DNA from 2 places in the Neisseria sicca genome. Region 2 is predicted to be linked to the other one. Evidence: riboswitches for the same ligand, from Rfam matches in the RefSeq annotation. Region 2 holds a riboswitch; the other holds the start of a gene.
What was found. Region 2 has a riboswitch for thiamine pyrophosphate ahead of thiC (phosphomethylpyrimidine synthase ThiC). Riboswitches for the same ligand answer to the same signal wherever they lie in the genome.
Positions count from the first base shown of each region.

Region 1 (15,247 bases), 130 kb from region 2:
CGTCAGCACGGGCGCAAGCGTTTTGCCGTAGTCGGTCAGGCGGTATTCCACTCGTGGCGGGACTTCGGGATACACAGTACGCAAAATGATGCCGTCGGCCTCCAATGCGCGCAGTTGGGCGGTCAGCGTGCGCTGCGACACATCAGGCAGGATGCGGCGGATTTGGTTGAAGCGCAGCGTGCCGTCCGTGTGCAGGCGGTAGAGTATCGTTCCTTTCCATTTGCCGCCGATGACGGAAAGCGCGGCTTCCACCGAGCAGCCTTCGGCGCAGTCGTAGCTTGGGTGCGGTGTGCGGGGCATGGCAGTATCCTTTATGTAACTATATGAAAAATAAGTGCGTTCTTGTTAGTGGTGTGCTTCGGGCGCATGATACACGCTTTCAGACGACCTAACAGGAGAACATCATGAAAGCCATCGGTTTCAACCGCCCTTTGCCCGTTGCCAACCCTGAAGCCCTGCTCGACATCGAAATGCCCGAACCCGAACTGCGGCCGCACGATATTTTGGTTGCCGTGCAGGCGGTTTCGGTTAATCCTGTCGATGTGAAAGTTCGGGCGGCACATACGCCTGCGGCAGGGCAGTACCGCATATTGGGTTACGACGCGGCAGGCATTGTTCAGGCGGTCGGCAGCGAAGTGCGGAATTTCAAAGTCGGCGACGAAGTGTATTACGCGGGCGCCATCAACCGCCAAGGTTCGAACGCTCAATTACAGGCAGTGGACGCGCGCATTGCCGCCAAAAAGCCGCGTTCGCTGGATTTTGCCCAAGCCGCCGCGCTGCCATTGACGGCGATTACCGCATGGGAAACGCTGTTCGACCGCTTGGACGTCAACAAACCCGTGGCAGGCGGCGCCAATGCGCTGCTCTTAATCGGCGGTGCAGGCGGGGTCGGCTCGCTTGCCATCCAGTTGCTGAAAAAGCTGACCGGCATCCAAGTCATCGCCACCGCTTCCCGCCCCGAAAGCCGCGCGTGGGTGAAGGAATTGGGCGCGGATTTCGTCATCAACCATCATGAAAACATGGCGGAACAGATTGCCGCGTTAAATATCGGCGCGCCATCGTTTGTTTTTTCCACTAACCATACCGACCGCCATCTGCCGCAAATCGTGGAACTCATCGCCCCGCAAGGCAGAATCGCGCTGATTGACGACCCCGAAACGTTGGACGTGAACCCGCTCAAAGGCAAAAGCCTGTCGCTGCATTGGGAATTTATGTTTACCCGTCCGCTGCGCGAAACGGCAGACATCGAACGGCAGGGCGAAATCCTAGCCGAAACCGCGCGGCTGGTGGACGAAGGCATCATCCGCCCGACCGCCACACAAATCCTGCACGGCATCAATGCCGCTAACCTGCGCCACGCCCATGAGATGCTGGAGCGTGGGGATATGGTCGGCAAACTGGTGGTGGAAGGCTGGGACAACTGAATCCGCCGATTATTTTTGCGCCGTTATGCCCGCTTCTGCCTGTATGGCATCCGAAATGACGGCAATCGAATATCCTAATTGAGCAGGTCGTCTGAAATTTGGCTTTCAGACGACCTTATTCCTCCCACAAAGCCTGAAAAGCTTTAACCACCGCTTCGGGATTTTCCGCTTCGGTAACGGCACGGACGACGGCGAGGGAGGAAACGCCGGTGGCAAGGACGGCTTGGGCGTTGTTCAAATCGATGCCGCCGATGGCGACGACAGGCGTGCCGCCTGCCTGTTTCACATATTCGCGCAGTTTGTCCAATCCTTGCGGGGCGGTGGGCATTTGCTTGGTCGTGGTCGGGAAAATCGCGCCGCTGGCGACGTAGCTGGGGTGTACGGACAGGGCGCGGTCGAGTTCGGCGACGGAGTGCGTACTCAAACCCAAACGTAAACCGGCGGCGGCGATGGCGGCGAGGTCGGCGGTGTCCATGTCTTCCTGTCCGAGATGCACACCGTATGCGCCCGCTTCTATCGCCTCGCGCCAGTGGTCGTTGATGAAAAGCTGCGTGCGGCTGCCCTGACAGGCGGCGACGCAGCGGGCGATTTCGCGTTTCAATTCATCGCCGTGCAGGGTTTTGCAGCGCAGTTGCACCGTGTCGGCACCTGCTTCGACCATGCGTTCCACCCAATCGGCTGTGGGAACGACGGCGTAGAATTTAAGCGGGGATTTTAGGGGCGGGAAGGTCATGGGGTGTCCTTTTAAGTTATCGCTGATGGCGTTCCTGCAGGCGTTCGGTATGCGCCCGCAGTTTTTCGCCGTCGGCTTGGTATTCGTTTGAAGACAGCACGGCAGTTGCCGCTTCTATTTCCTGTGGCAGCAATAAGGTCGTCTGAAAACGTCTGATATAGGATGCTGCCTGTCTGATACGGCAGACATTCGGCGGCATTTGCGTTTTCAGTTCACAATCGCCGAGGAAAACCACCATCGAATGAAATTTTTCTTCCGGCAGTTGCAGCAGTTCGGATAATGCCTTGATGTGTGCGTAATTCTGGCGCAACGGATTTTGAAAGTAGTGTTTCTGTTTATAGACGACTTGTGTCCATTTCGATTGCTTTTCGCTGCCGAAAATCCAACCTGTGTAATTCTTTGTTTCTATGACAAATATCCCGAAAACCGAAACATAGATATGGTCGATTTGCGTCGTGCCGCTGCGGGATGGAATAATCAAATCGTGAAATTCGATATAGGTTTCTTCATCCAAATCTTTTCCGATTACTGAACGGACTGCTCGTTCGCCTATGCGTCCTTTCACTTTGGGATTTTGGAGCAGCGCTTTCAAAAAAAGCAGGGGAATGACGAGCAGGAAAATCCAAAATATACCTGACAGGTTTCCCATTGCTTGTTCAATCATGACGTTTTCCTTTTTGTTTTATTGTTTAAGTTAAGGTGAGCAGCTTGGTATAGCCATCTAATGGGGTCGTCTGAAAACATCGAGTATTCACATTCATACCGTAAAGTAGAAGACGGATGACACTTGATGGGAAGCTTCCACTTTTATAACCAACGGCGAACGCGCCGACAGTAAGACTCGTACTCTGCACCGAATTTCTGCGCCAAAACGCGTTCTTCTGGCATGATTTGAAAACGCGTCATATAGGCAACAAATGCAGCCAAAAACAACCACGGCAGCGGGTGCGCCAAATAGCCCGCCCAGGCGACCAGCCAGCAGCCCAGACCCGCATACATCGGGTTGCGGCTGAAACGGTACACGCCGTCTGAAACGAAGTGTTCGGTTTGTTCGGGGTTGAGCGGGCTGACGGTCGTGCGCACACGGCGAAACGCCCACACACCTAATACGCCCAACGTCGTCCCAAATACCATCAAAACAACCGACAGCAATATAGGAAAGCGCGGCAGTATGCCGACCAAAGCCGACACTTGGGCAGAGATGTACATCAACAACGCACAAATAAAACATATCGCCGGCGGCGGAATTTTGGTTTCTAAATTCATATTGTTGCCTTTATAAAACTGATGGCGCGACGTTTTCAGACGACCTCAAACTTATTTTCCAATATACGCCAAACCGCTTTCTTCATCACGTTCGGGCGCGTCTTTTCCGTCAAACAGTGCCACTGCCAATCTGACGGCGGCGGCGGTTACGGCGGGGGAAATCATGAAGCCGTGACGGAAAAGGCCGTTGATTTCAATCAGGCGTCGGGCGCGGCTGTAACGGATTTCGGGATTGTGGTGGTTGAGCGTGGGGCGCAGTCCGGTGGCGATTTCGAGGATGTCGGCTTCGCCGAAAGCAGGGTGGACGGCATAGAGTGCCGATAAAAGTTCCAACCCTGAACGCACACTGGCGGGGGCTTGGCTTTCGCTTTCAATTTGGGTCGCACCGATGACGAAGACGTGGTTTTCTTTCGGGGCGATGTAGAGCGGGTAACGTGGATGGAGCAGGCGCACGGGGCGGTTTAGCATGATTTCGGGCGTGTAAACCCTCGCCACTTCGCCGCGTATGCCGCGCAAGGTGCTTGTGTGTTCGGGGGATTGGTTCCACGCAGTTTTTGCGCCGTAACCGCGGCAGTCGATCAGCCAGTCGTATTGGGCTTGCAGGTCGTCGGGGGCGCATTCGTGTTCCCAGTGGCAAGGGACGTTCAGTTCGTCCAAAGCGTCGGCAAGTGCAGACAACATCTGCCGCCCGTCGAGTTGACCTTCGGTCGGCAGGTAGATGCCGTCTGAAAAACGTCCTGCGAGTTGCGGTTCGCGTTCGGCGATTTCATCGGCGTGCCAACGGATGATTTCGTCATTCGCCACGCCGCCGCGTTTAAGATGGCGGACGAACTCGCCGGATAAAGGTTTGTCCTGACCGTGCCACACGATCAGGCTGCCGTTCTCCTGCATCATGGTCGGCGTTTTCAGACGACCTCTGATGTTGCGCCAAAGCGGAATGCTCTGTCTGCCCAGTTTGATGACTTCAGGCGTAGCTTCGACCGCTTCCGCAGCAGGCGCGAGCATGGCGGCGGCAACATAAGCGGCGGCGTGTTCGCCTTTGCGCCCGCCCTTGTCAAAGAGGGCAACGGATAAACCTTGTACTGCAAGTTGTAAAGCAGTCAGACGGCCGCAGAGGCCGCCGCCGAGAATGGCGATACGGGGCATGGTGAATTCCTTTGCAGTATTTGGGCAGTCGGGAGGACGAAAGATAAGACGGAAGCGGAATCCACCGAATGGCGGGAAATGCGGGAAAGGGAACGGAAGCCTGAAAAGGCGTTTGACAGCTTGTTTCCTACGCAGGCATTACCCCGACAGGTTCTACGGATTCCGCTGGCGCGGTCTCAGCTGTTTGCGGGAACAAGCAGCACTCCGACAAGAAAAATATGAAGTTTATACAGATTTGTTTATTTTGGCAAAAGATCGTCTGAAAATACAAGTTTTCATGAAGTAAAATACTTTAAAAAAGTAATTTTCCAAATCAATCTTGGCACTTTGTCCAAATGAAACGCTCTATTAAAGAAATTTGTTTCAAAACACGAAAATGAAAAACATCAAATACAAACAAATAACGATAAATAAATAATTACCTAAACTAAAAAATAATTTATAGCATGCAATTCAACATCTTGAATTACTAATAAAAAATGTCATCCGCAATGCGGATGACACTTAATTTCGAAGCAATTATTCGCTAACTGTATTATCAGCTTTATCAACCAATTCAACGAGTGCTAACGGGGCATTATCGCCTTTTCGGAAACCATACTTCAGCACGCGAACATAGCCACCATTTCGGGCAGCAAAGCGTGGACCCAATTCATCAAACAATTTAACCACAACATCACGATCACGAGTGCGGTCAAATGCCAAACGACGGTTTGCCAAGGAAGGTTTTTTACCCAATGTAATCAAGGGTTCTACTACGCGGCGCAATTCTTTAGCTTTAGGCAAAGTTGTCACAATAGTCTCGTGAGTCAACAATGAGTTCGCCATATTACGCAGCATTGCAGCGCGATGGCTGCTTGTACGGTTTAATTTGCGGTTACCATTACGATGACGCATGTCATTATCCTTTAATCTTCAAACTTACGGCTTTTCTAAGCCTACAGGCGGCCAAGCTTCCAATTTGGAACCCAGTGTCAAGCCTTTAGATGCCAACACCTCTTTGATTTCATTCAAAGACTTACGACCCAAATTCGGAGTTTTAAGAAGCTCTGTTTCAGTACGTTGAATCAAATCGCCAATATAATAAATATCTTCAGCTTTCAGACAATTAGCTGAACGTACAGTTAATTCCAAATCATCTACCGGGCGCAGCAGGATAGGATCAATAGGAGGAGCTTTTTCTTCAACTTCTTCTACTGGAGTACCTTGCAAATCAGCAAAGATAGACATTTGATCAATTAAAATACGAGCGGCACTACGTACAGCTTCTTCAGGATCAATAGAACCATCAGTTTCAATATCCAAAACCAACTTATCTAAATCCGTACGCTGCTCTACGCGTGCAGGTTCAACTTCAAAGCTAACACGACTGATGGGCGAAAAGCTCGCATCCAACTGAATCGCACCAATCTGACGGTTCTCATCGCGCACAACACGACGACCGGAAACAGATTGATAGCCACGCCCCTGCTCAACTTTGATTTCCATCTCAATTTGACCGTTCTCAGCCAAATGACAAATAATATGCTCAGGATTTAAAATTTCCACATCATGTGGTAATTCGATATCACCGGCAACAACAGCACCGGCACCTGACTTTTTCAAAGTTAACTGAACTTGGCCACGTCCATGCAGCTTAAATACAATACCTTTGACATTCAATAAAATATCGACAACATCTTCTTGAACACCATCAACAGTAGAGTATTCGTGCAACACACCGGAAATGGCCACTTCAGTAGGAGCAAAACCATTCATGGATGACAGTAAGATACGACGCAAAGCATTACCTAAAGTATGACCAAAACCGCGCTCAAACGGCTGCATAGATACTTTTGCACGAGTTGTAGATAAAGTATCGACATCAATTTGACGAGGTTTCAAAAATTCGGTTGTGCTATTTTGCATTTAACTGTCCCTCACTGAGCTAGCATTATTTAGAGTAGAATTCTACCACCAGCTGTTCATTAATATCGCCAGTTAATTCTGAACGATCCGGCATATTTTTAAATACACCTTCCAATTTGTCTGCATCAACAGAAACCCAGCTTGGCAAACCGATTTGAGTTGCTAAACTTAAAGCTTCTTGAATACGAACTTGTTTTTTAGCTTTCTCACGAACAGCTACAACATCACCTGCTTTAACTTGGAAAGAAGGAATATTTACAACCTGACCGTTAACGGTAATTGCTTTATGAGAAACCAGCTGACGTGCTTCTGCACGAGTCGAGCCAAATCCCATGCGATATACTACATTATCCAAACGAGATTCTAACAATTGCAACAGTAATTCACCGGTAGAGCCTTTACGTCGATCTGCTTCTGCAAAATAGCGACGGAATTGACGTTCCAAAACGCCATAAATACGACGAATCTTTTGCTTTTCACGCAGTTGCAAGCCATAGTCAGACAAACGTGGTTTCTTTACACCATGCTGACCAGGAGCTGAATCAAGTTTACATTTAGAATCCAAAGAACGACGAGCGCTCTTCAAAAATAAATCGGTGCCTTCTCGACGAGCCAATTTACATTTAGGGCCAATATAACGTGCCATGTTTCAATCACTCCTTTAAATACGACGTTTTTTAGGCGGACGGCAACCGTTATGAGGCAACGGAGTAACGTCAGTAATACTGGTAATTTTAAAACCAAGAGCGTTGAGTGCACGTACAGAAGACTCTCGACCAGGGCCAGGACCTTTTATACGAACTTCTAAATTTTTAACGCCATATTCTTGGGCAACTTTACCAGCTGCTTCTGCAGCTACCTGAGCTGCAAATGGTGTACTTTTACGAGAACCTTTAAAACCAGCACCGCCAGAGGTAGCCCAAGACAATGCATTGCCTTGACGGTCAGTGATTGTAATGATGGTATTGTTGAAAGAAGCATGTACATGCACAATACCTTCGCTTACGGTTTTACGTACTTTTTTACGTACACGCGAAGCTGTGTTTGCTTTAGCCATTAATAAAATTCCTTAAAAATTATTTTTTACCAGCAATCGCTTTACGCGGACCTTTACGGGTACGAGCATTTGTGCGAGTGCGTTGACCACGACAAGGCAAACCGCGACGATGACGGAAACCACGATAACAACCCATGTCCATCAATCGCTTGATGCTCATCGTTACTTCACGACGCAAGTCACCTTCTACTTCATATTTAGCAACTTGTTCACGCAAAGCGTCTAATTGAGCCTCGTCCAAATCTTTTGCTTTAGTAGTGGGAGCAATATTTGCTGCCTCGCAAATCAATTTAGCACGAGTAGCACCAATACCATAAATAGCCTGCAAGCCAATTACGATATGTGCATTATTAGGGATATTTACCCCTGCAATACGAGCCATATTTTTTCCTTTAAACGGCAAAGTTCGTCACTATACCACAAAGTCTTACTAAAAGAAAAGTTCCCTTAGCCTTGACGTTGTTTGTGACGAGGATCAGTACAAATTACACGAACTACTCGATTACGACGGATAATCTTACAGTTGCGGCAAATTTTCTTTACAGACGGTTGTACACGCATTATATTTCCTTATATCGTTTTATCTAGCTCGGAAGACAATCCGAGCTCGAGTTAAATCATAAGGTGTCAGTTCTACCGTCACCTTATCCCCAGGAGAGATCCGGATATAGTGCATACGCATTTTCCCGGAAATATGACCTAATACAACATGGTCATTCTCAAGCTTTACTTTAAAAGTTGCGTTAGGTAGAGTTTCAAGAATCTCCCCCTGCATTTGTATGGTATCTTCTTTAGCCATAATTCTACTTACGTGATAAAGATTTCATATCAAGACCGCTCATTAAACTCTCATATTGCTGAGTCATGCGGTAAGAGTTAATTTGGGTACTAAAGTCCATTGTCACTACAACTAAAATTAGTAAAGATGTACCACCCAAATAAAAAGGAACATTCAAAGCTGTTGTCAAGAACTCTGGAATTAAACAAATAGTTGTAATATATAATGCACCAAACAAAGTGAGGCGCAACACAACTTGTTCCAGATATTGCGAAGTTTGTTTACCTGGTCGAATTCCTGGCACGAAAGCACCGCTTTTCTTTAAATTCTCTGCCATTTCTTTTGGGCTAAAAACTAAGGCTGTATAAAAATAGCAAAAGAAAATAATTGCCACTGTAAATAGCAAAATATACAAAGCTTGTCCATGCTGAAGCAAACCAGCAATTTTATGCAACAAACTGCCTGTATCACTAGGACCAAACCAACTCAACAAAGTGGATGGAAACAAAATAATACTTGATGCGAAAATAGGAGGTATTACGCCTGCCATATTCAACTTAAAGGGCATATGCGTATTTGAACCTTGCATTACACCGCTGCCAACTTGGCGTTTTGCATAATGCACGGGAACTTTACGCTGAGCACTTTCAAAATATACAACAATATAAATTAACAGTAACGCACCAATAACAATTGACACAGCCGTTGGCATACCAATTGACCCTTGACTCGTTAAAGCCAATAATCTTGCGATACCGGAAGGAATACCGGCAGCAATACCAGCAGTAATAATCAAAGAAATACCATTCCCAATCCCACGCTCTGTAATCTGCTCACCTAACCACATCAGGAACATTGTACCTGTGACTAAGCTCACTACTGTAGAAATATGGAACTCCAAAGAATTAGTAACAACTACACCTTGCTGGAATACAAAAGTAGCTACACCAAAACTCTGTAAGATGGCCAATAGTACCGTACCATATCTTGTATATTTCGTAATAACTTTTCGACCAGCTTCACCTTCCTTTTTTAATGCCTTTAAAGAAGGAATAATTTCAGAAGCCAACTGAACAATTATTGATGCTGAAATATATGGCATGATGCCAATTGCAAATATACTAAAGCGCTCTAACGAACCACCAGAAAACATGTTCAACATGCCTAGTATGCCGTTCCCAGCGCTTTCGTATAATTTAGCTAAAGCAACAGCATCTACGCCAGGTACTGGGATATGTGCACCAATACGAAAAACAATTAACGCACCCAAAAGAAACGTTAGGCGTTTTTTCAGATCTCCAAATTTGGACAAGCCTGATAAAGATTGTTGATTAGCCACTGTAATGCAAGCCTTATTCTTCCACTTTACCACCAGCAGCTTCAATTGCTGCTTTAGCACCCTTAGTGGCCTTAATGCCTTTCAGGACAACAGCTTTTGAAAGCTCACCAGAGGCAATAACTTTCACATTAGAAACAGTTGCAGGAACCAACCCAGCTTGCTTGAGAACCAATACATCAATCTCATTTACAGCAAGTAAGTTCAATTCACTCAAACGAATCTCAGCATTTGCAGCAGCAGTCAATGATTTAAAACCACGTTTTGGTAGGCGACGTTGTAAAGGCATTTGACCGCCTTCAAAACCTACTTTATGAAAACCACCAGAACGGCTTTTTTGACCTTTATGACCACGACCACCGGTTTTACCTAAACCGCTACCAATACCACGACCCACACGACGACGGGCGTGGGTAGCACCCTCAGTAGGTTGAATAGAATTTAGAAACATATCAAGCCTCCACTTTCAACAAGTAGCTGATTTTGTTAATCATACCACGGTTTTCAGGGGTATCTAAAACCTCTACCGTATGCTCACGATGACGCAAACCTAAACCGCGAGCACATGCACGATGAGATTCAATTGTACCAATCAGGCTCTTCACCAATGTAACTTTAATCTTTTTTTGCTCAGTCATGGCTTGCTCCTAAAATGTCTTCTACTGTTAAGCCACGTTTAGCAGCAATATCTGCAGGTGTATACAACTTAGACAAGCCGTCTAATGTAGCTCGTACAATGTTATAAGGATTTGTAGAACCATGCACTTTAGCAGAAATGTTATGAATACCCATAGCATCAAAAACTAAGCGCATAGGACCACCTGCCTTTACACCACTACCTTCTTTAGCAGGCTGCATAAAGACCTTGGTAGCGCCATGACGTCCAATAACCTCATGATGAATCGTACCATTTTTTAGAGGCACTTTAATCATAGAGCGACGAGCCTGATCCATTGCTTTTTGAACAGCTACCGGCACTTCTTTTGACTTACCTTTGCCCATACCAATACGACCATCTCCATCACCAACAACAGTTAGTGCAGAAAAAGCCATGATACGACCACCTTTAACTACTTTAGTTACGCGATTAACTGCGACCATTTTTTCAATCAGGCCGTCACCGCGTTCTTCAATTTCATGTTTTGCCATCTGAAAGTCTCCAATTATTAGAAGCTTAAACCATTTTCACGTGCAGCTTCAGCCAAAGCTTTCACACGACCGTGATATTGGAAACCTGAACGATCAAAAGCAACTTTTTCTACACCTACTGCTTTAGCTTTCTCAGCAATACGCTTGCCAACCACTGCAGCTGCTTCGACGTTGCTACCAGATTTCAGGCTACCACGTACCTCAGCTTCCAATGTAGAGGCTTGAGCCAATACTTTATCACCTTCAGCACTAATTACTTGAGCATAAATATGATTATTGCTACGGAACACACATAATCTTACCATTTTCAAGTCCGCAATTCGCGCACGGGTTTTGCGTGCACGACGGAGTCGGGTTGCATGTTTATCCATTAGTGAACCTCAATTATTTTTTCTTGGCTTCTTTCATCACTACCACTTCGCCTACATAACGAACACCTTTACCTTTATAAGGTTCAGGAGAACGGAAAGCACGAATTTCAGCAGCAACTTGACCAATCACTTGTTTATCTGCACCAGTCAAAACGATTTCTGTTTGGCTAGGGGTTTGAACAGAAACACCTTCAGGCATTTCATATACGATTGGATGGGAAAAACCTAAAGACAAGTTTAAAACTTTGCCTTGAGCTTGAGCACGGTAACCCACACCAATCAACTGCAGTTTTTTCTCAAAACCTTCAGAAACACCTTTAACCATATTATTAACTAATGCACGGGCAGTACCAGACATAGCATTTGCCTGTTTACTGTCATTTTTTGCAGCAAAAGTTAATTTACCATCGTTTAATTCAATGGCTACATCAGAATGCAAAGGAAAAGACAACTCACCATTCTTACCCTTGATAACCAATGCTTCTGTTCCAAATTTTACTTCTACACCAGCAGGAACAGTCACTGGGTTTTTTGCGACACGTGACATTTACTTTTCTCCACTAGGCTACGATGCACAACAACTCACCACCAACACCCTCAGAACGAGCCTTGCGGTCAGTCATCACACCTTTAGAAGTACTAACAATAGCGATACCCAAGCCATTCATAACATTAGGAATTTCGCTAGAAGCTTTATAAATACGCAAACCTGGACGTGAAACACGTTTAATTTGCTCAATCACAGGGCGACCTGCATAGTATTTCAATTGAATTTCCAATACCGGTTTCGCATCAGCAGAAACCGAAAAATCCTCGATATAACCTTCTTCTTTCAAGACTTTTGCAATTGCACACTTTAATTTGGAAGAAGGCATGGCAACTACTACCTTATTGGCACGTTGCGCATTACGAATACGAGTCAACATATCGGAAATAGGATCATGCATGCTCATTATTAATACTCCTATTACCAGCTAGCTTTAACAACACCCGGAATCTCGCCACGCATAGCGATTTCACGGATTTTAATACGACCCAAACCGAATTTACGGAAAGTACCACGAGGACGACCTGTCAAAGCACAACGACGGCGTTGACGTACAGGAGCTGCATTACGTGGAATGGATTGGAATTTCAGACGAGCTTCAAAACGCTCCTCTTCAGTTGCATTCGCATCATTAATAACAGCAAAAATTGCCTCACGTTTGGCTGCAAACTTTTTCGCCAAAGCTTGACGTTTTAGTTCACGATTAATAAGTGCTTTCTTAGCCATGATTATCCTTTAAACGGAAACTTGAACAGCGATAATAAAGCTTTAGCTTCTTCATCAGTTTTTGCAGTAGTTGTAATAGTAATATTCAAACCACGCAAAGCATCAATTTTATCGTATTCAATTTCCGGGAAAATGATTTGCTCGCGAACACCCATATTGTAATTACCACGGCCATCAAAAGATTTGCCACTTACTCCACGGAAGTCACGTACTCGAGGTAATGCAATAGTAATCAAACGATCCAAGAATTCGAACATTTGATCACGACGTAATGTTACTTTGCAACCTACAGGATAATTATCGCGAATTTTAAAGCCAGCGATAGATTTACGAGCAACAGTAACTACTGGTTTTTGACCAGCAATTTTCTCTAAATCAGATACTGCGTGCTCCATAACTTTCTTATCAGCAACAGCCTCTCCAACCCCCATATTTAAAGTAATTTTTTCAATACGAGGAACTTCCATTACTGACTTGTAACCAAATTGTTTAATCAATTCAGGAACAACTGTATCTTTATAAAACTCTCTCAAACGAGCCATGTTATCTCCTTATGCTCCAATAACAGAGCCATTTGATTTGAAGAAACGAACGCGCTTAACTTTGCCTTCATTCTCAATCAGTTTAATACCAACACGGTCTGCTTTATTAGTTTCCGGATTCAGGATTGCAACATTAGAAATATCCAACGGCATTTCTTTGGAAACAATACCACCCTCAACACCACGCATCGGATTAGGTTTTTGGTGACGTTTTACAACGTTAACACCTTTAACAACAACTTTATCACCCAATACGCGAACTACTTGACCTTGCTTACCTTTATCCTTACCAGTGATCACAACAACTTGGTCACCTTTAATGATTTTATTCATCGCGCTATTCCTTATAACACTTCAGGCGCCAATGAAACGATTTTCATAAATCGCTCAGTACGCAACTCACGGGTTACCGGACCAAAAATACGGGTACCCAGAGGTTCAAGTTTATTGTTTAACAACACGGCGGCGTTGTTATCGAATTTAATCAACGCACCATCAGGACGACGCACACCTTTAGCAGTACGAACAACAACTGCATTGTACACATCACCTTTTTTGACACGACCACGTGGGGCCGCATCTTTAACTGCGACTTTAATAATATCGCCAACAGAAGCGTAGCGACGCTTAGATCCGCCCAACACCTTGATACACATAACGCGACGCGCACCAGAGTTATCAGCCACATCTAAGATGGTCTGCATTTGAATCATATTAGTACCTTTAAATTAACCAACTTAATTTACCATTTTCATATAGCTCGCTCACTTATTTAAATTAAGCTAACCAAATGAAACCATCACGGTTCTAGTAAACCAGTCTTGGATCCCGAAGGGAAGAAACTTCCAGAAGAAACTGAAAGATAAGAAACGAAGTTTACACGCAAATTCACTTTGGCGCAACACTTCGTTTCTTATTAAAGCCAACTGTCTTAATTCTTAAACAGTACGTGCTTTCTCAACCAGCTCTTTAACAACCCAAGATTTGGTTTTTGACAGTGGACGAGATTCCGCAATTACTACTACATCACCAATTCCATATTGATTATTTTCATCATGGGCATGGATTTTAGTTGATAAACGGATGATTTTACCGTACAGAGGGTGTTTCACTTTACGCTCAACCAGCACTGTAACAGTTTTGTCCATTTTGTCGCTTACCACTTTGCCTTGCAAAGTACGAACATTTTTATTTCCGCTCATTACTTAGCACCTTTTTCAGTTAAAATGGTTTTAATACGAGCAATATCGCGACGTACACGTTTTAATTCGCTTGGCTTACCCAATTGACCAGTTGCGTTTTGCATACGTAAGCCAAATTGAGCTTTCAACAAGTCCAACAAATCTGCATTTAATTGCTCAATAGATTTGTCTTTCAATTCATTTGCTTTCATTATTGACCTACCTGTCTTACTACAAAGGTCGTAGGAATAGGCAATTTGGCAGCAGCCAATTCAAATGCTTCACGAGCCAAAGCCTCTGGAACACCGTCCATTTCATACAACACTTTGCCTGGTTTGATTTCGGCAATGTAATATTCCACGTTACCTTTACCGCCACCCATACGAACTTGAATAGGTTTTTCAGTAATTGGTTTATCAGGGAATACACGAATCCAAATACGACCACCACGTTTAATGTGACGAGTCATTGTACGACGAGCAGCTTCGATTTGGCGGGCAGTCAAACGACCACGACCAACGGCTTTCAAACCGAACTCACCGAAACTTACTTTGTTACCGCGAGTAGCAATACCAGTATTGCGACCTTTTTGTTGCTTGCGGTATTTCAGTCTAGTTGGCTGCAGCATTACGTCCACCTGCCTTTCTTTGTTTCTTTTCATGCTCAGGTTTAGCTGAAGTCTTTACATTACCTTCAGTATAGACCCAAACTTTCAGACCCAGCACGCCATAAGTGGTATGGGCTTCGCTAGTCGCATAATCTACGTTGGCACGCAAAGTATGCAGAGGTACACGACCTTCACGATACCATTCGCTACGAGCAATATCTGCACCATTCAGACGACCTGAGGTCATAATCTTGATACCTTTTGCTCCTGAACGCATAGCATTTTGCATAGCGCGCTTCATAGCACGGCGGAATTGAACGCGTTTTTCCAATTGCTGAGCAATACCATCAGCAATAATTTGTGCATCCAATTCAGGTTTACGGATTTCTTCGATATTCACATGAACAGGCACGCCCATCAAGGCTTGCAAATCACGTTTCAGAACTTCGATATCCTCACCTTTTTTACCAATTACT
Region 1 is NZ_CP072524.1:1,942,547-1,957,793, forward strand. Features, by position in the region: gene J7445_RS09100 (winged helix-turn-helix transcriptional regulator) at 1-300, opposite strand, end outside; gene J7445_RS09105 (zinc-binding alcohol dehydrogenase family protein) at 405-1,424, shown strand; gene thiE (thiamine phosphate synthase) at 1,540-2,157, opposite strand; gene J7445_RS09115 (nuclease-related domain-containing protein) at 2,174-2,821, opposite strand; gene J7445_RS09120 (methyltransferase family protein) at 2,965-3,423, opposite strand; gene J7445_RS09125 (FAD-dependent oxidoreductase) at 3,475-4,569, opposite strand; TPP riboswitch at 4,677-4,786, opposite strand; gene rplQ (50S ribosomal protein L17) at 5,089-5,466, opposite strand; gene J7445_RS09135 (DNA-directed RNA polymerase subunit alpha) at 5,491-6,477, opposite strand; gene rpsD (30S ribosomal protein S4) at 6,503-7,123, opposite strand; gene rpsK (30S ribosomal protein S11) at 7,139-7,534, opposite strand; gene rpsM (30S ribosomal protein S13) at 7,554-7,916, opposite strand; gene rpmJ (50S ribosomal protein L36) at 7,982-8,095, opposite strand; gene infA (translation initiation factor IF-1) at 8,115-8,333, opposite strand; gene secY (preprotein translocase subunit SecY) at 8,338-9,651, opposite strand; gene rplO (50S ribosomal protein L15) at 9,665-10,099, opposite strand; gene rpmD (50S ribosomal protein L30) at 10,101-10,286, opposite strand; gene rpsE (30S ribosomal protein S5) at 10,279-10,797, opposite strand; gene rplR (50S ribosomal protein L18) at 10,815-11,168, opposite strand; gene rplF (50S ribosomal protein L6) at 11,182-11,715, opposite strand; gene rpsH (30S ribosomal protein S8) at 11,729-12,121, opposite strand; gene rpsN (30S ribosomal protein S14) at 12,136-12,441, opposite strand; gene rplE (50S ribosomal protein L5) at 12,444-12,983, opposite strand; gene rplX (50S ribosomal protein L24) at 12,993-13,316, opposite strand; gene rplN (50S ribosomal protein L14) at 13,328-13,696, opposite strand; gene rpsQ (30S ribosomal protein S17) at 13,922-14,185, opposite strand; gene rpmC (50S ribosomal protein L29) at 14,185-14,376, opposite strand; gene rplP (50S ribosomal protein L16) at 14,376-14,792, opposite strand; gene rpsC (30S ribosomal protein S3) at 14,776-15,247, opposite strand, start outside.
Region 1: linked by a shared signal. The riboswitch ahead of J7445_RS09125 (FAD-dependent oxidoreductase) and the one ahead of thiC (phosphomethylpyrimidine synthase ThiC) in region 2 are both predicted to bind thiamine pyrophosphate.

Region 2 (15,247 bases):
CAAATCCGTCGATACCAGCATGGGCTTCACACCTATCGAAGGTCTCGTCATGGGCACCCGCTGCGGCGACATCGACCCCGGCGTGTACAGCTACCTGACCGCCCACGCCGGCATGAACATCGAGCAAGTCGATGAAATGCTGAACAAAAAATCAGGATTGCTCGGCATCTCCGAACTCTCCAACGACTGCCGCACCCTCGAAATCGCCGCCGACGAAGGCCACGAAGGCGCACGTCTCGCCCTCGAAGTCATGACCTACCGCCTCGCCAAATACATCGCCTCCATGTCGGTCGCCTGCGGCGGCATAGATGCCCTCGTCTTCACCGGCGGCATCGGCGAAAACTCCCGCAACATTCGCGCCAAAACCGTCGCCTACCTCGACTATTTGGGTCTGCACATCGACACCAAAGCCAATATGGAAAAACGCTACGGCAACTCAGGCATCATCAGCCCGACAGGTTCCAATCCCGCCGTTTTGGTCGTACCGACTAACGAAGAACTGATGATCGCACTCGACACCGCCGAACTGGCAGGCTTTTTGCAAGAAGCAGGCTGAGGTTGAGGCAATACGTTGTTGAAATAACAATGAAATAGAAAAGAGGTCGTCTGAAAGATAGGTTTCAGACGACCTCTTTGTTTGGAAAGACGATCTTATGCTTTTCTTTGTTATTTGGAAGAGAACTAAGAGGGTAGGGGATGTTTTTCAGCTTAAAAGCAAGGTTATGAAACAGATACTTTCCCGACTCAGGAAAAAGTTAAATTTTAGGAATAAATGTTTATTATGTTAATTTGAAATATTGAAATAGTTTCATGAGAAATTAAAAGAGGTAAGTAAGCAACAATGAAACGTAATTCAGAATGGGATTAAAATACCTGTAAATTATTCTTTAATAATCATTCTATTGAGTAAATAAAAATGACAATAAATTATTAAAGGGATGGTTTGTCATATTTCATTTAAAATAGTTACTTGATTGAGTAATGGTGCGGATATAGAATGCCCGTTTCCCTATATCTTATTTGACGTTTAAATTAAATCAATAAGATATTATTATTTAATAAACATAAAATAATATTCGATATTAGGTTTTTTGCGAATCCTTAGATTGATCTTGTTTTTGAAATCAAGGTAAATCGGAGCGGCTACGGATTTATCCAAGATTCGGATGTTAGTTTTGTAGAAAGCCTATTAGTTTAATACTCGGGTAAATTAAATCATGGAAACAAAGTCAGCAAACGGCGGGCAAACTCCCAGCACATCGGGCAAACCGGTCAAAATGCCGAACAGGCGCAAGCGGAATATGGCAGTGGTTACGCTGCTATTTGTTTTGGCGGCTATTGGCGTGGCTTTTGCTTATGTTTTGTTTTGGCAGCACGAAGAAACAACTGAAGACGCATATGTTGCGGGATATTTGGTTCAGATTACGCCGCAAGTTGGCGGGACAGTGCGCAAAGTCATGTTTGACGACACGGATGTTGTGAAAAAAGGCGATGTTTTGGTTACTCTGGACGACAGTGATTTCCAACTGGCGTATGACAGGGCGCAAAACGAGCTGATTCAGGCAATCCGTCAAAACAAGCAGCAGACGGCAGTCAATTCCCAGGCGAAAGCGCAAGTGTTGCTGCGTAAAGCCGATTTGGCACGCGCTCAGGCAGATTTGCGACGCCGGGAAGCCCTATCCGGTACGGATGCCATTTCCGGTGAGGAGTTAAGTCATGCCCGGGCGGCGGTCGTTCAGGCGCAAGCTGCATTGAAAGCGGTGGAGGCGGAAGAGGCTTCGGCTCAGGCTGCGTTGGGTAACAATATTCCAGTGCGCGAACAACCTGCCGTTCAGACCGCAGTGAGCAAGATTAAAGATGCCTGGCTGAATTTGCAGCGTACACAAATCCGCGCGCCTATGGGCGGGCAGATTGCAAAACGCAATGTCCAAGTCGGACAGAGAATTTCGCAAGGCGCGGCGTTGATGGCAGTTGTTCCCCTGACGGATTTGTGGGTGGATGCCAATTTTAAAGAATCGCAATTACGAAAAATGAAAATCGGACAGCCTGTGGAAATGACTGCCGATTTGTACGGCAAAAAAGTGGTTTACCACGGTAAAGTCATGGGCTTGTCCGCAGGGACGGGCAGCGCGTTTTCTCTTTTACCTCCGCAAAACGCAACGGGCAACTGGATTAAAGTTGTTCAGCGCGTACCGGTCAGAATCAGCCTGGATTCTAATGAATTGAAAGCAAACCCCTTGCGCGTCGGTCTGTCCATGACAGTCAAAGTCGATATTGCAGAAGCGGGTTCGGGTAAGCCGATGACGGCGGCTGCCGTGAAAAATTCGGCAGCTCCGGAAACGGACAGCGTAGATTGGGCGGCGGCTAATGCATTAATCGATAAGATTTTTGAAAAATACGCCAAATAAACTGTTTCAGACGACCTTCGGTATCCCGACAGGTCGTCTGAAACGTTCATATCCGGCAAATTAGTGAAATAAGTAGTGCGATCAGGATGAGGGACTTGCTCATTCTGTTTCAAGAGAAAGTCGATACGGCAAACCCCGCCTAGGTTAAAAGCGGGAGTGGCAATGTCGGCAGTGAAGGAAGATTTTGATGAATTATCCGCCGTTGACAGGCATCAGGTTGGTCTTGGTTACATTGTCGCTGAGCCTGGCCGTCTTTATGGAAGTATTGGATACGACGATTGCCAATGTTGCCGTCCCCGTTATTGCCGGTGATTTGGGTGCGGCAACGACACAGGGTACCTGGGTGATTACATCATTTGCCGTGGCAAATGCCATTTCCGTACCGCTGACAGGATTTCTTGCGAAGCGGATGGGTGAAGTGCGGCTGTTTGTCGGATCGGTCATCGGTTTCGTGATTACATCTTGGTTGTGCGGTATTTCACCGAATTTGCAAACCTTGGTGCTCTTCCGTATTTTGCAGGGTTTTGTCGCGGGGCCGCTGATCCCTTTGTCCCAAAGCCTTTTGATGGCATCTTACCCGCCCGAGAAGCGGACTTTGGCATTGGCACTTTGGGCGATGACAGTCGTGGTCGCCCCTGTTTTAGGACCGATTTTCGGTGGCTGGATTTCGGACAACTGGCATTGGGGGTGGATATTTTTCATCAATATACCCATCGGCATTTTGTCTGCGGTAATCGCCTGGCAGCAACTGCGCGACCGTGAAACCGATACGGTTAAAACGCCTATTGATTACACTGGGCTGATTTTGATGATCGTCGGTATCGGCTCGTTGCAAATGATGTTGGACAGGGGGAAAGAGCTCGATTGGTTCGCATCGGGTGAAATTATCGTATTGGCAGTCGTTGCAACGGTATGTCTGACTTATTTCATCGTTTGGGAATTAGGTGAAAAATATCCGATTGTCGATTTGTCTTTGTTTAAAAACCGCAACTTTACCATCGGCGTATTGACGACTTCGCTCGGGTTTATGGTGTATATGGGAACGTTGACGCTTTTGCCGCTGGTGTTGCAGTCCAACCTCGGTTATACCGCCACATGGGCGGGATTGGCGGCTGCCCCTATCGGATTTCTGCCGATTTTCCTATCTCCTTTGATAGGGCGGTTCGGCAATAAAATCGATATGCGCCTGTTGGTTACCGGTAGTTTTTTGATGTTTGCCTTTACTTTTCATTGGCGGACAGATTTTTATGCGGGAATGGACATGAGCAGCGTTGTCTGGCCGCAGTTTTGGCAGGGTTTGGGGGTGGCCATGTTCTTCCTGCCGCTGACGACCATTACTCTATCGCACATGAAAGGTCCGCAAATCGCATCGGCAAGCAGTTTGTCGAATTTTCTGCGTGTCTTTATGGGTGGTGTCGGTGTGTCTGTCGTCAGTACCATGTGGGAGCGGAGGGAGGCTTTACATCATACGCAACTGACTGAACATATCACGCCGTATTCTCCGGATACCGCCGAAGCAGTCCGTCAGATGGCAGAAGCGGGTTTGAACGGAGAGCAGGCAGTCGGTCTGATAAACAGTACCATTACCCAACAGGGTTTTATCGTTGGCTCGAATGAGATATTTTTGGCAGGCAGTATTTTGTTCATTATCATGATTCCCATTATTTGGCTGGCGAAGCCGCCTTTCCATCATGACGGAGGCGGAGGAGGGCATTGATGAGTGTTGCTACGGAAGGAGATGGAATCGCTAATTCGACAGAAAAGGTCGTCTTAAAACGGTAAAGATAGTTTCAGACGACCTTTTCATATGCAGAAGCTTTGGAAATCCGCTATAATTTCGCCTCATTCATTTCGCGGTCAAAGCGTTTCGCGAAAACAACATTTGGAAGATTTATCCCGACAAGCAGTCGGTTTTTTGTCAAAATGCTTGAACTAACGCTGTTTTTTATGGTATAAATCGCGTTTTACTATTTTAGAAGTTTGGAGACTAACCATGGCACGAGTTTGCAAAGTGACCGGTAAGCGCCCGATGTCTGGCAACAACGTATCACACGCCAACAACAAAACCAAACGTCGTTTTTTGCCTAACTTGCAATCACGTCGTTTTTGGGTTGAAAGTGAAAACCGCTGGGTTCGCCTGCGCGTTTCTAACGCTGCATTGCGTACCATCGACAAAGTAGGCATTGATGTCGTATTGGCTGATTTGCGTGCTCGCGGCGAAGCTTAATTTAAACCGTTAATTAAGGATTACTGCAATGCGCGATAAAATCAAACTAGAATCCAGTGCTGGTACTGGTCATTTCTACACCACTACCAAAAACAAACGCACTATGCCCGGCAAATTGGAAATCAAAAAATTTGATCCGGTTGCCCGTAAACATGTTATTTACAAAGAAACCAAATTGAAATAATCCGGTTTCTGGAAAATGGAAAAGCCTCTGTCGGACAGGGGCTTTTTTATTTCGAACCTTATATGTCAAAGTTGCTGTGGAAAATATATAAAAGGTCGTCTGGAAAGCGTTTCAGACGACCTTTTGATGTGTTTAAACGCATTAGCCGGTCAGTTGTTTGGTAATCAGTTTTTTCAGCGGCGGGAAGTTGTTGCTGGCACGCAATACCAAGCCGCGCAGGATTTTGGCGGGCGCAGTTTCATTGGTAAAGAGTTTGAGCAGCATATTGGTGCCGTGGTAAATCGGTTGGGCATGGAGCATATGCTTGGTGCTGTATTTTTCCAGCAGGCTGGCGGCGCCGATGTCTTGACCGCGTTGTTCCGCTTCGAGAATCAGTTTTGCCAAGAGGTCTGCGCTGGATAAGCCCAAGTTGAAACCGTGTGCGGTAACAGGGTGCATACCTACGGCGGCGTCGCCGATTAAGGCGCTGCGTTTGCCATAAAAGCGTTGGGCAATCATGCCGACCAAGGGGTAGTTGTGAATGGTGCTGACCAATTCCATATCGCCCAAACGGCCTTTGAGCTGCTCTTTGACGCTGGCTGCCAATTCTTCGGGAGACATTTTTTTGATGGTGTCTGCCTTGTCGCTATCGACGGTAATGACTGTGTTGGTCAGGTGTTCTTCCAAAGGCAGCAGGGCGATGGTGCGGCCGTAGTGGAAGCATTCGTAAGCGGTATGCTGGTTAGACAGGGTATGCTTCATGCGGCAGACAAACATGGTGCGGCTGTAATCGTGCATATCGGAGGAAATGCCCAGTTGTCGGCGGGTTTGGGAGAAGCGGCTGTCTGCTGCCAAGAGTAGGCGGCCGCTCAAAACTTCGCCGTTTTCCAAGATGACTTGGGCTTCGTCTTCGGAAGTTTTGACTTCTTTGACGCCGGTACCGGTCAGGATGGTAACGTTTTCCAGTTTGGATACGACTTCATAAGCAGCTTTGCGGATATTGTGGTTTGAAATCAGATAACCTAAGCAGTCGGCAGGTTCGCCGCGTGCTTGGGTCGGTTGCGGGAAGTGGAGTTGGTAATCGGACTGCCCGTTCAAGACTTTTGCATCGCGCAAGGGGTAAATTTCGTCTTTGGGAATCAAATCCCACATGCCCAAGCGTTGCATAATTTCGCGGGACAGGTGGGTTAGGGCGATTTCCCTGCCGTCGTAAGGCGGATTTTGCAAAACCTCCAGGGGACTTTTTTCAATCAGGGTAACTTTTAAACCGCTTCCGGCCAGTTCGGCTGCAAAGCTGAGTCCTGCCGGTCCCGCACCTACGACGAGAATATCGCTGTGTAAGCTCATAAGGCATCCTTTTTATTTAATGGAATGGAGGTTTCAGGGGATCTTGGAGTAAGGTCGTCTGAAAAAGAGAACTGGGTGTGATTATAGCAAAATAGATGGAGAAAAAAGAGAGATGTAAATGACCAGGGGAAATTTTACTTTGGTCTTAATGTAAATCAAGAATTCGGTAATGTCGGATTGCAGATGGTGGGTATTCAATACGACATATTTTGCAGTGGTGGCCTCGCCAACAGGAATCGAACCTGTATTTTACGCTTAGGAGGCATACGTTCTATCCGTTGAACTATGGCGAGCGTGTTAAACTTTTCCTGCTATAAATGATAATAATCCTGCGGCAATCAGCGGACCGACCGGAATGCCGCCCATAAACGCCACACCGATAACCGTACCGATCAAAAGACCTGTTACCAACACGGGCTGTTCGCTCATCAGCGGTACACCGCGTCCTGCCAGCCAGGCAACAAGGATACCGATTAATACAGCGGCAATCATTTTAAAATTGACAAACTCTGACAGCGGCGGAATTTGAACCTTGCCTGAAACCAGCGGGCTTAAGACCCCGATTGTCAGCAAAATAATCCCAAAATGCAAGCCGTGTTTTTCCATGAAAGGAATATATTGCGACAAAGCAGTCTGCTGCATTAACAGCAAAATTGCTGCTGAAATCGTAATCGAGTTGTTGTTACTGACGACACCGAGAAAAATCAGCGTCACCAGAAACATCGGGACGAAGTTGAAATTCATCGGATTTAAGAAACCCGTGCCAATGATTCCTCAGCCAACTGAACCATCGCCTGCTTGACTTCGCTGTCAGGTAGCACAGCCAAAGAAGCCACTGCTTGCTCAACTGCTTTACGTGCTTCGGAAATCGAATAAGTCAGCGCATCGGAATGGACGACATAATCATGGATTTTTTGGAAACTGCTGCGGTCCGCATTTTCCAAAGCGTGGCGCACATCGTCCGCCACTTGTTTCGCCCCGTTGCGCATCAGATAAATCAGCGGCAAAGTCGGTTTGCCTTCTGCCAAATCATCGCCGACGTTTTTACCGATTTCTTCAGTTTCACCCGAATAATCCAAAACATCATCAATAATTTGGAACGCCGTACCGACATACATGCCGTAATCTTTCAGCGCCTGCTCATGCTCAGGAGAGGCATTACCCAAAATCGCGCCGACCTGTGCTGCCGCTTCAAACAATTTGGCTGTTTTATATTGAATCACTTGAACATATTGCGCTTCGGTGATGTCGGTATTGCCGATGTTCATCAGCTGCATGACCTCGCCTTCGGCAATAATATTGGTTGCATCCGCCATGACTTCCAAAATGCGCATACTGCCGGAATCAACCATCAACTGGAAAGCGCGCGTATATAAAAAGTCGCCGACCAACACCGCCGCCGCGTTGCCGAACAGATTATTCGCCGTTTCACGTCCGCGGCGCAAATCGCTTTCATCGACCACATCGTCGTGCAGCAGAGTCGAAGTGTGGATAAACTCCACCATCGCCGCCAAAGCATAAAGCTTATCTCCGTCATAGCCGACCGCCTTGCCTGCCAAAATTGTCATAATCGGGCGCAGACGCTTACCGCCGGCACTGATAATATAAGTACCGATTTGCGAAATCAGCGCGACATCAGACTGAACCGCTTGGTTGATTACTTCATTGACCCGCGAAAGGTCTTCAGGCAGATGGCGTTGGAAATAAGGCAGGTTTTCGAGCATAACACATTCTCAGTCAGCAAAATGAAGCAGGCTTGCCGTATAAATAAATGGGTTGGGTATAAGGCGGAAATAATATTGCCGCATAAAAAATATCGGCAATCCAACGCGCGATTATAGCAGCAAAGCCCGTTTGACACATCTTTCAGACGACCCTGACCCCACAAACGAAATAAACTTTGACAAAACAGGCAAATAGCAATAGAATGCCATGTTTCGCACAATGGTGTGCGGGATATTAACCATAATTCTCATGGAGTTGAGTATGTACGCGGTCGTAAAAACCGGCGGCAAACAATATAAAGTTGCCGTTGGCGAAAAATTGAAAGTAGAACAGATACCAGCCGAACTCGACAGCCAAATCGAACTGACCGAAGTTTTGATGATTGCTGACGGCGAATCTGTAAAAGTTGGCGCTCCTTTTATCGAAGGCGCAAAAGTAACAGCTAAAGTAGTAGCCCATGGTCGCGGCGAGAAAGTACGCATTTTCAAAATGCGCCGCCGTAAACACTACCAAAAACGCCAAGGCCATCGCCAAAATTTCACCCAAATCGAAATCGTGGCAATCGCCTAATTTTTGAAACTTAGGAGTATTACAAATGGCAAGTAAAAAAGCAGGCGGTAGCACCCGCAACGGTCGCGATTCAGAAGCCAAACGCTTGGGCGTAAAAGCCTACGGCAGCGAGCTGATTCCGGCAGGTTCCATCATCGTCCGCCAACGCGGTACCAAATTCCACGCCGGCGACAACGTAGGCATGGGCAAAGACCACACTTTGTTCGCCAAAGTTGACGGTTACGTTGAATTCAAAACCAAAGGCGCGCTGAACCGTAAAACTGTCAGCATCCGTCCTTATACCGGTTCTGAAGAATAATCCGAGTTTATCGTGATATTGAAAAAGCTGTATTTCTTAGGGAATACAGCTTTTTTGTTTGTGTCAGGTTGAGTAGTTTTACAGGTCGACATTAGCCGGGTCATTTGGTTTTTGATACGACACCTGTCATCAGTCGTCATTCAGTCTCTTTCTGCGTAAGGACAAATTGTGGCGGGAATTTATAGTGGATTAAATTTAAATCAGGACAAGGCGACGAAGCCGCAGACAGTACAGATAGTACGGCAAGGCGAGGCAACGCCGTACTGGTTTAAAGTTAATCCACTATATTTTTGAATTCCGGAAGCCTTTTTCAAATACCTGTTTCTTGGAATTTTTGATGAATTTCCACCTGTCTTAGAATAGCTGCGGAGGATAGGGGCTCCGTCAGAAATGGAGCAGATTGGTTTATATGCCCAAAATTTCAGGTTTCCAATAAAACCAAAAGGTCGTCTGAAAACTTTTCAGACGACGGCGGATTCGCATTTGAAGTGCAACTTTCCCTAACAGAAAAAGGCCAGTATGCGGTAGCATACGGCCTTTCCTGCAAGAAAGATTGCCATGAGCTACACGCAACTGACCCAAGACGAACGATACCACATCCAATACCTGTCCCGCCACTGCACCATCGCCGAAATCGCCAAACAGCTTAACCGCCACAAAAGCACCATCAGTCGCGAAATCAAACGGCACCGCACCCAAGGGCAGCAATATAGTGCTGAAAAAGCACAACGGCAAAGCCGGACTACCAAACAGCGCCAGCGAAAGCCCTATAAGCTCGATTCGTAACTGATTCAGCACATCGACACCCTTATCCGCCGCAAACTCAGTCCTGAACAAGTATGCGCCTACCTGAGCAAACACCACCAAATCACGCTCCACCACAGCACCATTTACCGCTACCTTCGCCAAGACAAAAGCAACGGCGGCATGTTGTGGCAACACCTCAGAATATGCAGCAAACCCTACCGCAAACGCTACGGCAGCACATGGACCAGAGGCAAAGTGCCCAACCGCGTCGGCATAGAAAACCGACCCGCTATCGTCGACCAGAAAACCCGCATCGGCGATTGGGAAGCCGACACCATCATCGGCAAAGGACAGAAAAGCGCATTACTGACCTTGGTCGAACGCGTTACCCGCTACACCATCGTCTGCAAATTGGACAGCCTCAAAGCCGAAGACACTGCTCTGGCAGCCGTTAGGGCATTAAAGGCACATAAAGCCAGAGTGCACACCATCACTATGGATAACGGCAAAGAGTTCTATCAACACACCAAAATAGCCAAAGCATTGAAAGCGGAGACTTATTTTTGCCGCCCCTACCATTCTTGGGAGAAAGGGCTGAATGAGAACACCAACGGACTCATCCGACAATATTTCCCCAAGCAAACCGATTTCCGAAACATCAGCGATCGGGAGATACGCAGGGTTCAAGATGAGTTGAACCACCGGCCAAGAAAAACACTTGGCTACGAAACGCCAAGTGTTTTATTCTTGAATCTGTTCAAACCACTGATACACTAGTGTTGCACTTGAAATCCGAATCCAAGGACCTTTTTATCAACTGTAAATCTCAGCCCCTTTCTTCACAAACTCGACCGCTTTTTCCTCCATGCCCTGCCGCTGGGCTTTTTGCTTGTCGGCGTAGTCGCGTACTTCCTGCGTGATTTTCATCGAGCAGAATTTGGGGCCGCACATTGAGCAGAAGTGGGCGATTTTTGCGCCTTCGGCAGGCAGGGTTTCGTCGTGGAAGCTCTCGGCGCGTTCGGGGTCGAGGCTTAAGCGGAATTGGTCGCGCCAGCGGAACTCGAAACGCGCCTTGCTCAGAGCGTTGTCGCGTAATTGTGCGCCCGGCCAGCCTTTGGCGAGGTCAGCGGCATGGGCGGCGAGTTTGTAGGTGATGATGCCGGTGCGCACGTCTTCTTTGTCGGGCAGGCCGAGATGCTCTTTCGGGGTAACGTAGCAGAGCATGGCTGTGCCGTACCAGCCGATGTTGGTTGCGCCTATGCCCGAGGTGATGTGGTCGTAGCCGGGGGCGATGTCGGTAACGAGCGGGCCGAGTGTGTAGAAAGGCGCTTCAAAGCAGTGTTGCAGCTCTTCGGTCATGTTTTCTTTAACGCGTTGCAGCGGCACATGGCCGGGGCCTTCAATCATGACTTGTACGTCGTGTTCCCATGCTTTGGCGGTCAATTCGCCCAAGGTGTGCAGCTCGGCAAATTGGGATTCGTCGTTGGCATCGGCAATGCAGCCGGGGCGAAGGCCGTCGCCGAGGCTGAACGACACGTCGTAGGCTTTCATGATTTCGCAGATTTCGTCGAAATGCGTGTAGAGGAAGTTTTCCCGATGGTGGGCGAGACACCATTTCGCCATGATGGAGCCGCCGCGCGATACGATGCCGGTGAGGCGGTTGGCGGTCATCGGCACATAGCGCAGCAACACGCCTGCGTGTATGGTGAAATAGTCCACGCCTTGTTCCGCCTGTTCGATTAAGGTGTCGCGGAACAAATCCCAAGTCAAATCTTCGGCAATGCCGCCGGTTTTTTCCAAAGCCTGATAGATGGGCACGGTACCGATGGGGACGGGCGCGTTGCGGATAATCCATTCGCGCGTCTCGTGGATATGCGCGCCGGTGGACAAATCCATAATCGTGTCCGCGCCCCAACGCAGCGACCACACCATTTTTTCGACTTCTTCGGTCAGGCTGGAGGTTACGGCGGAATTGCCCAAGTTGCCGTTGATTTTGACGCGGAAGTTGCGGCCGATAATCATCGGTTCGAGTTCGGGGTGGTTGATGTTGGCGGGGATAATCGCACGTCCGGCGGCGATTTCTTGGCGCACGAATTCGGGCGTGATTTGGTCGGGGTGGGTCGGGATGTTCGCGCCGAAACTTTGCCCTGCGTGCTGTTTCAAGAGCTTGGCGTATTCGGGTCGTCTGAAAAGTTCGTCCAGCTTCATGCGTTCGCGTATGGCGGCAAACTCCATTTCGGGCGTGATGATGCCGCGGCGCGCATAGTGAAGCTGGGTTACGTTGCTGCCGCTTTTCGCGCGGCGCGGGCGGGTGATTTGGTTGAAGCGCAGATGGGCGGTTTGCGGGTCGTGCGCGCGTTCGATGCCGTATTCGCTGGAGAGTGTGGGCAGGATTTCGGTATCGCCGCGTTCGTCCAGCCATGCGGTGCGGACGTGCGGCAGGCCTTGTTTCAGGTCGATGTGCGCCGCCGGATCGCCGTACACGCCGCTGGTGTCATAGACGGGAATCGGCGGGTTGGCTTCCGTGCCTTGCGCCGTGTATGTGTCGTCCTGACGGATTTCACGCAAAGGCACGCGGATGTCGTCGCGGCTGCCTTGCAGATACACGCGCTCCGAGTTCGGATATTTGAAGCGGATGCCGATGTCTTCGCTCAAGTCGGCAAGCTCGCGCGCTTCGTTGCCGGAGGTTTTGGCGGTTTTCTTTGGCGTAGTCATAAAAAATGCTCCTGTTTTCTCGTTTGAAAAGAAGAAACAGGAGCGTTTTGCTTTTTCAGACGGCCCCAATATCAAAAAGGGTCGTCTGAAAGACAGAATCCGTGAAAACTCCCCACGCAGGTATTATCCCGATCGGGTGTAAAGGGTATTTCTCAGCCGCCTGAACATCAGGCAGCACCCCTGTTTCGTTAGAAAAGATTATAAACCACGATTGGGGTTTATTGGAAATCTTAACAGGGCTGACATCGGTATTTTAAGGAATGAATGGCTTGAATATTGAGGGGCTAGTTATATTGCGTTTCCATAAATCGAAACGTCGTCTGAAAAGCAGGACAACTTTTTCAGACGACGTTTGGTATGGCACAAATTTAGGATAACGGGTTCCGTTACCCTAAATCTACGGCTTATTTATTGTTCGGATGGGATTCCATCGGTGCAGACAAAGGCAGTTCGGGCATGGTGCGGGCGGAGTCGGAAACATTGCCGGAGAGTGTTTTCAGGAAGGCAACGATGTTATCGGTGTCTTCTTTAGATAAATCTTTGCCCAGTTGTGCTTTACCCATGATGGTAACGGCTTTGTCCAATTCCCAAACGCTGCCGTTGTGGAAATATGGATAAGTTTTGGCGACGTTGCGCAAGCCTGGTACGCGGAAGAAGAATTCGTCTTCGGCTTTTTTGGTTACGTCGGCACGGCCTTTGTCGTGTTTCGGATCTTCGATGAATTTCCAGTACGGTCCTTCAACCAAACCAAATTTTTGGAAGGTTGTACCACCGAGGTTGACGCCGCTGTGGCAGGCGATACAGCCGTTGTCCATAAAGGCGCGCACGCCTTTGCGCTCTTGTTCGTTCAGGGCGTTGACGTTGCCTTTGAGGTAGTCATCCCATTTGGTCGGCGTCAACAGGGTGCGTTCGAATGCGCCCAGTGCGGTGGTGATGTTTTTGAAGGAAACTGCGCCGTCTTCGGGGAAGGCGGTTTTAAACAGTTCTTGATATTCGGGGATTTTGGCGATTTTGGCAGCGGCTGCTTCTTGCGAGTCGTTTGCCATTTCCACAGGGTTCACCAACGGTCCGCCGGCTTGTTCTTCAACGTCAGCCGCGCGGCCGTCCCAGAACTGCATACCGAGCAGGGCGGCGTTTAAAGCGGTCGGGGAGTTGCGTCCGCCGAACTGTCCTTTATGGCCTTGGCTGGTCGGCAGGTTGTCCACGCCTGCGGTGGCAAGGTTGTGTCAGGAGTTGCAGCTCACGGTGTTGCCTTTGGAGAGGCGTGGTTCATACCATAATTGATGGCCGAGTTTGACCTGTTCTTCGGTAAACGGGCGTAGTGTCTGCATTTCTTCGGCGCTTGGCAGCGGTTTGAAGATGCCTTGTGCGCGTTTGAGCAGCTCTTGGTCTTCAGGTGAAGCATTGCTGTCAACAGCGGCTTGGGACGCTGCTGAGGCAGCTGAAGCTGCGTCAGGGGTCGTCTGAACGGCAGAGGCCTCGGTCGGTGCGGAAGCAGGTTTTTGTTCCTTGCTTTCCTGTCCGCCACAGGCGGCCAATGCGGATAAAACAGCAAGCGACAGGAGCAGTCGGGTGTTGCGGTAGTTCATGGCGTGTTCCTTTTTGTAGTGGATATTATTATGAGTAAGCACCGTTTCCGTTAATTGCCGTGATGAATGGCGGGCGAAAATGGGGAATGGCATTCCGCTTTGTTTGCGTCCGTTTGATATGTCCGGCTTTTTTTGTCCGCGAAGTATAAACAGCGGGCGGGGTTTGCCCTTTGCGGTAAATCAATATTGGATTTTCAATAGAGAAAAACAATATATGCGATAGCTTCTGCATTTTCATGCGTTTTTCATGTTGAATGGGCCTCTATCGCTTGCACTGCCAAGCCGATTGGTTTAAATTAAACGACAATCTACCGTTGGAAGACACACAATGAAAATTACCGTCATCGGCGCAGGTTCTTGGGGTACAGCCCTTGCCCTGCACTTTGCCAGCCACGGCAACGAAGTCGCCCTTTGGACACGCAATCCCGAACAAGTCCGTACATTGCAGGCAGAACGTGAAAACAAACACGGCCTGCCCGGTTTCCCTTTCCCTGAATCCTTAACCGTTTACGCTGATTTGGGTGATGCACTCAAAGACAGCGAACTCGTCCTTGTCGTAACTTCTGTCGCGGGTTTGAGAAGCAGCGCAGAACTCCTCAAACAACACAATGCCGACCACGTTCCCGTCCTTGCTGCCTGCAAAGGCTTTGAACAAGATACAGGGCTGTTGACCTTCCAAGTATTGAAAGAAGTATTGCCTGAGAACAAAAAAATCGGCGTGCTGTCTGGTCCGAGCTTTGCCCAAGAACTCGCCAAACAACTGCCTTGCGCTGTGGTTGTCGCCTCAGAAAATCAGGAATGGATTGAGGAATTGGTGCCGCAACTCAACACCAACGTAATGCGTCTCTACGGTAGTACGGACGTGATCGGCGTGGCTGTCGGCGGGGCTGTCAAAAATGTGATGGCAATTGCTACCGGCCTTTCCGACGGTCTCGAATACGGACTCAATGCGCGTGCGGCGCTGGTGACGCGCGGTCTCGCCGAGATTACCCGTCTTGCCATGGCTATGGGCGCGCAGCCTAAGACCATGATGGGGCTTGCCGGCATCGGCGACCTTATCCTGACCTGTACCGGCGCGCTTTCGCGAAACCGCCGTGTCGGTTTGGGTTTGGCAGAAGGAAAAGAACTGCATCAAGTGTTGGTGGAAATCGGCCATGTTTCCGAAGGTGTCAGCACCATCGAAGAAGTGTTTAACACCGCTGTGAAATACCAAATCGACATGCCCATTACCCAAACCCTGTTGCAACTCATCCGCAAGGAAATGACCCCGCAACAAGTTGCAGAAAGACTCATGGAGCGCAGCGCGCGCTTTGAGTAAGACCGAACGGTAAAGGTCGTCTGAAAACATCAAACCAAAAAGTTTCAGACGACCTCAAGATTCGGCAGCGATTGACATCCCTGCATCATCATCCTAATATCCTGACCGCCTGCCACCATGCGGCAATACGGAAGCCTATA
Region 2 is NZ_CP072524.1:1,816,967-1,832,213, reverse strand. Features, by position in the region: gene J7445_RS08605 (acetate kinase) at 1-556, shown strand, start outside; gene J7445_RS08600 (HlyD/EmrA/EmrK family protein) at 1,278-2,408, shown strand; gene J7445_RS08595 (DHA2 family efflux MFS transporter permease subunit) at 2,596-4,125, shown strand; gene rpmB (50S ribosomal protein L28) at 4,402-4,635, shown strand; gene rpmG (50S ribosomal protein L33) at 4,664-4,819, shown strand; gene ubiM (5-demethoxyubiquinol-8 5-hydroxylase UbiM) at 4,961-6,145, opposite strand; tRNA gene J7445_RS08575 (tRNA-Arg) at 6,364-6,438, opposite strand; gene J7445_RS08570 (DUF441 domain-containing protein) at 6,443-6,889, opposite strand; gene J7445_RS08565 (polyprenyl synthetase family protein) at 6,895-7,869, opposite strand; gene rplU (50S ribosomal protein L21) at 8,132-8,440, shown strand; gene rpmA (50S ribosomal protein L27) at 8,466-8,738, shown strand; partial or broken gene J7445_RS12580 (IS5/IS1182 family transposase) at 8,919-9,026, shown strand; partial or broken gene J7445_RS08550 (IS30 family transposase) at 9,297-10,262, shown strand; gene thiC (phosphomethylpyrimidine synthase ThiC) at 10,299-12,200, opposite strand; TPP riboswitch at 12,293-12,392, opposite strand; partial or broken gene J7445_RS08540 (cytochrome-c peroxidase) at 12,605-13,789, opposite strand; gene J7445_RS08535 (NAD(P)H-dependent glycerol-3-phosphate dehydrogenase) at 14,118-15,107, shown strand.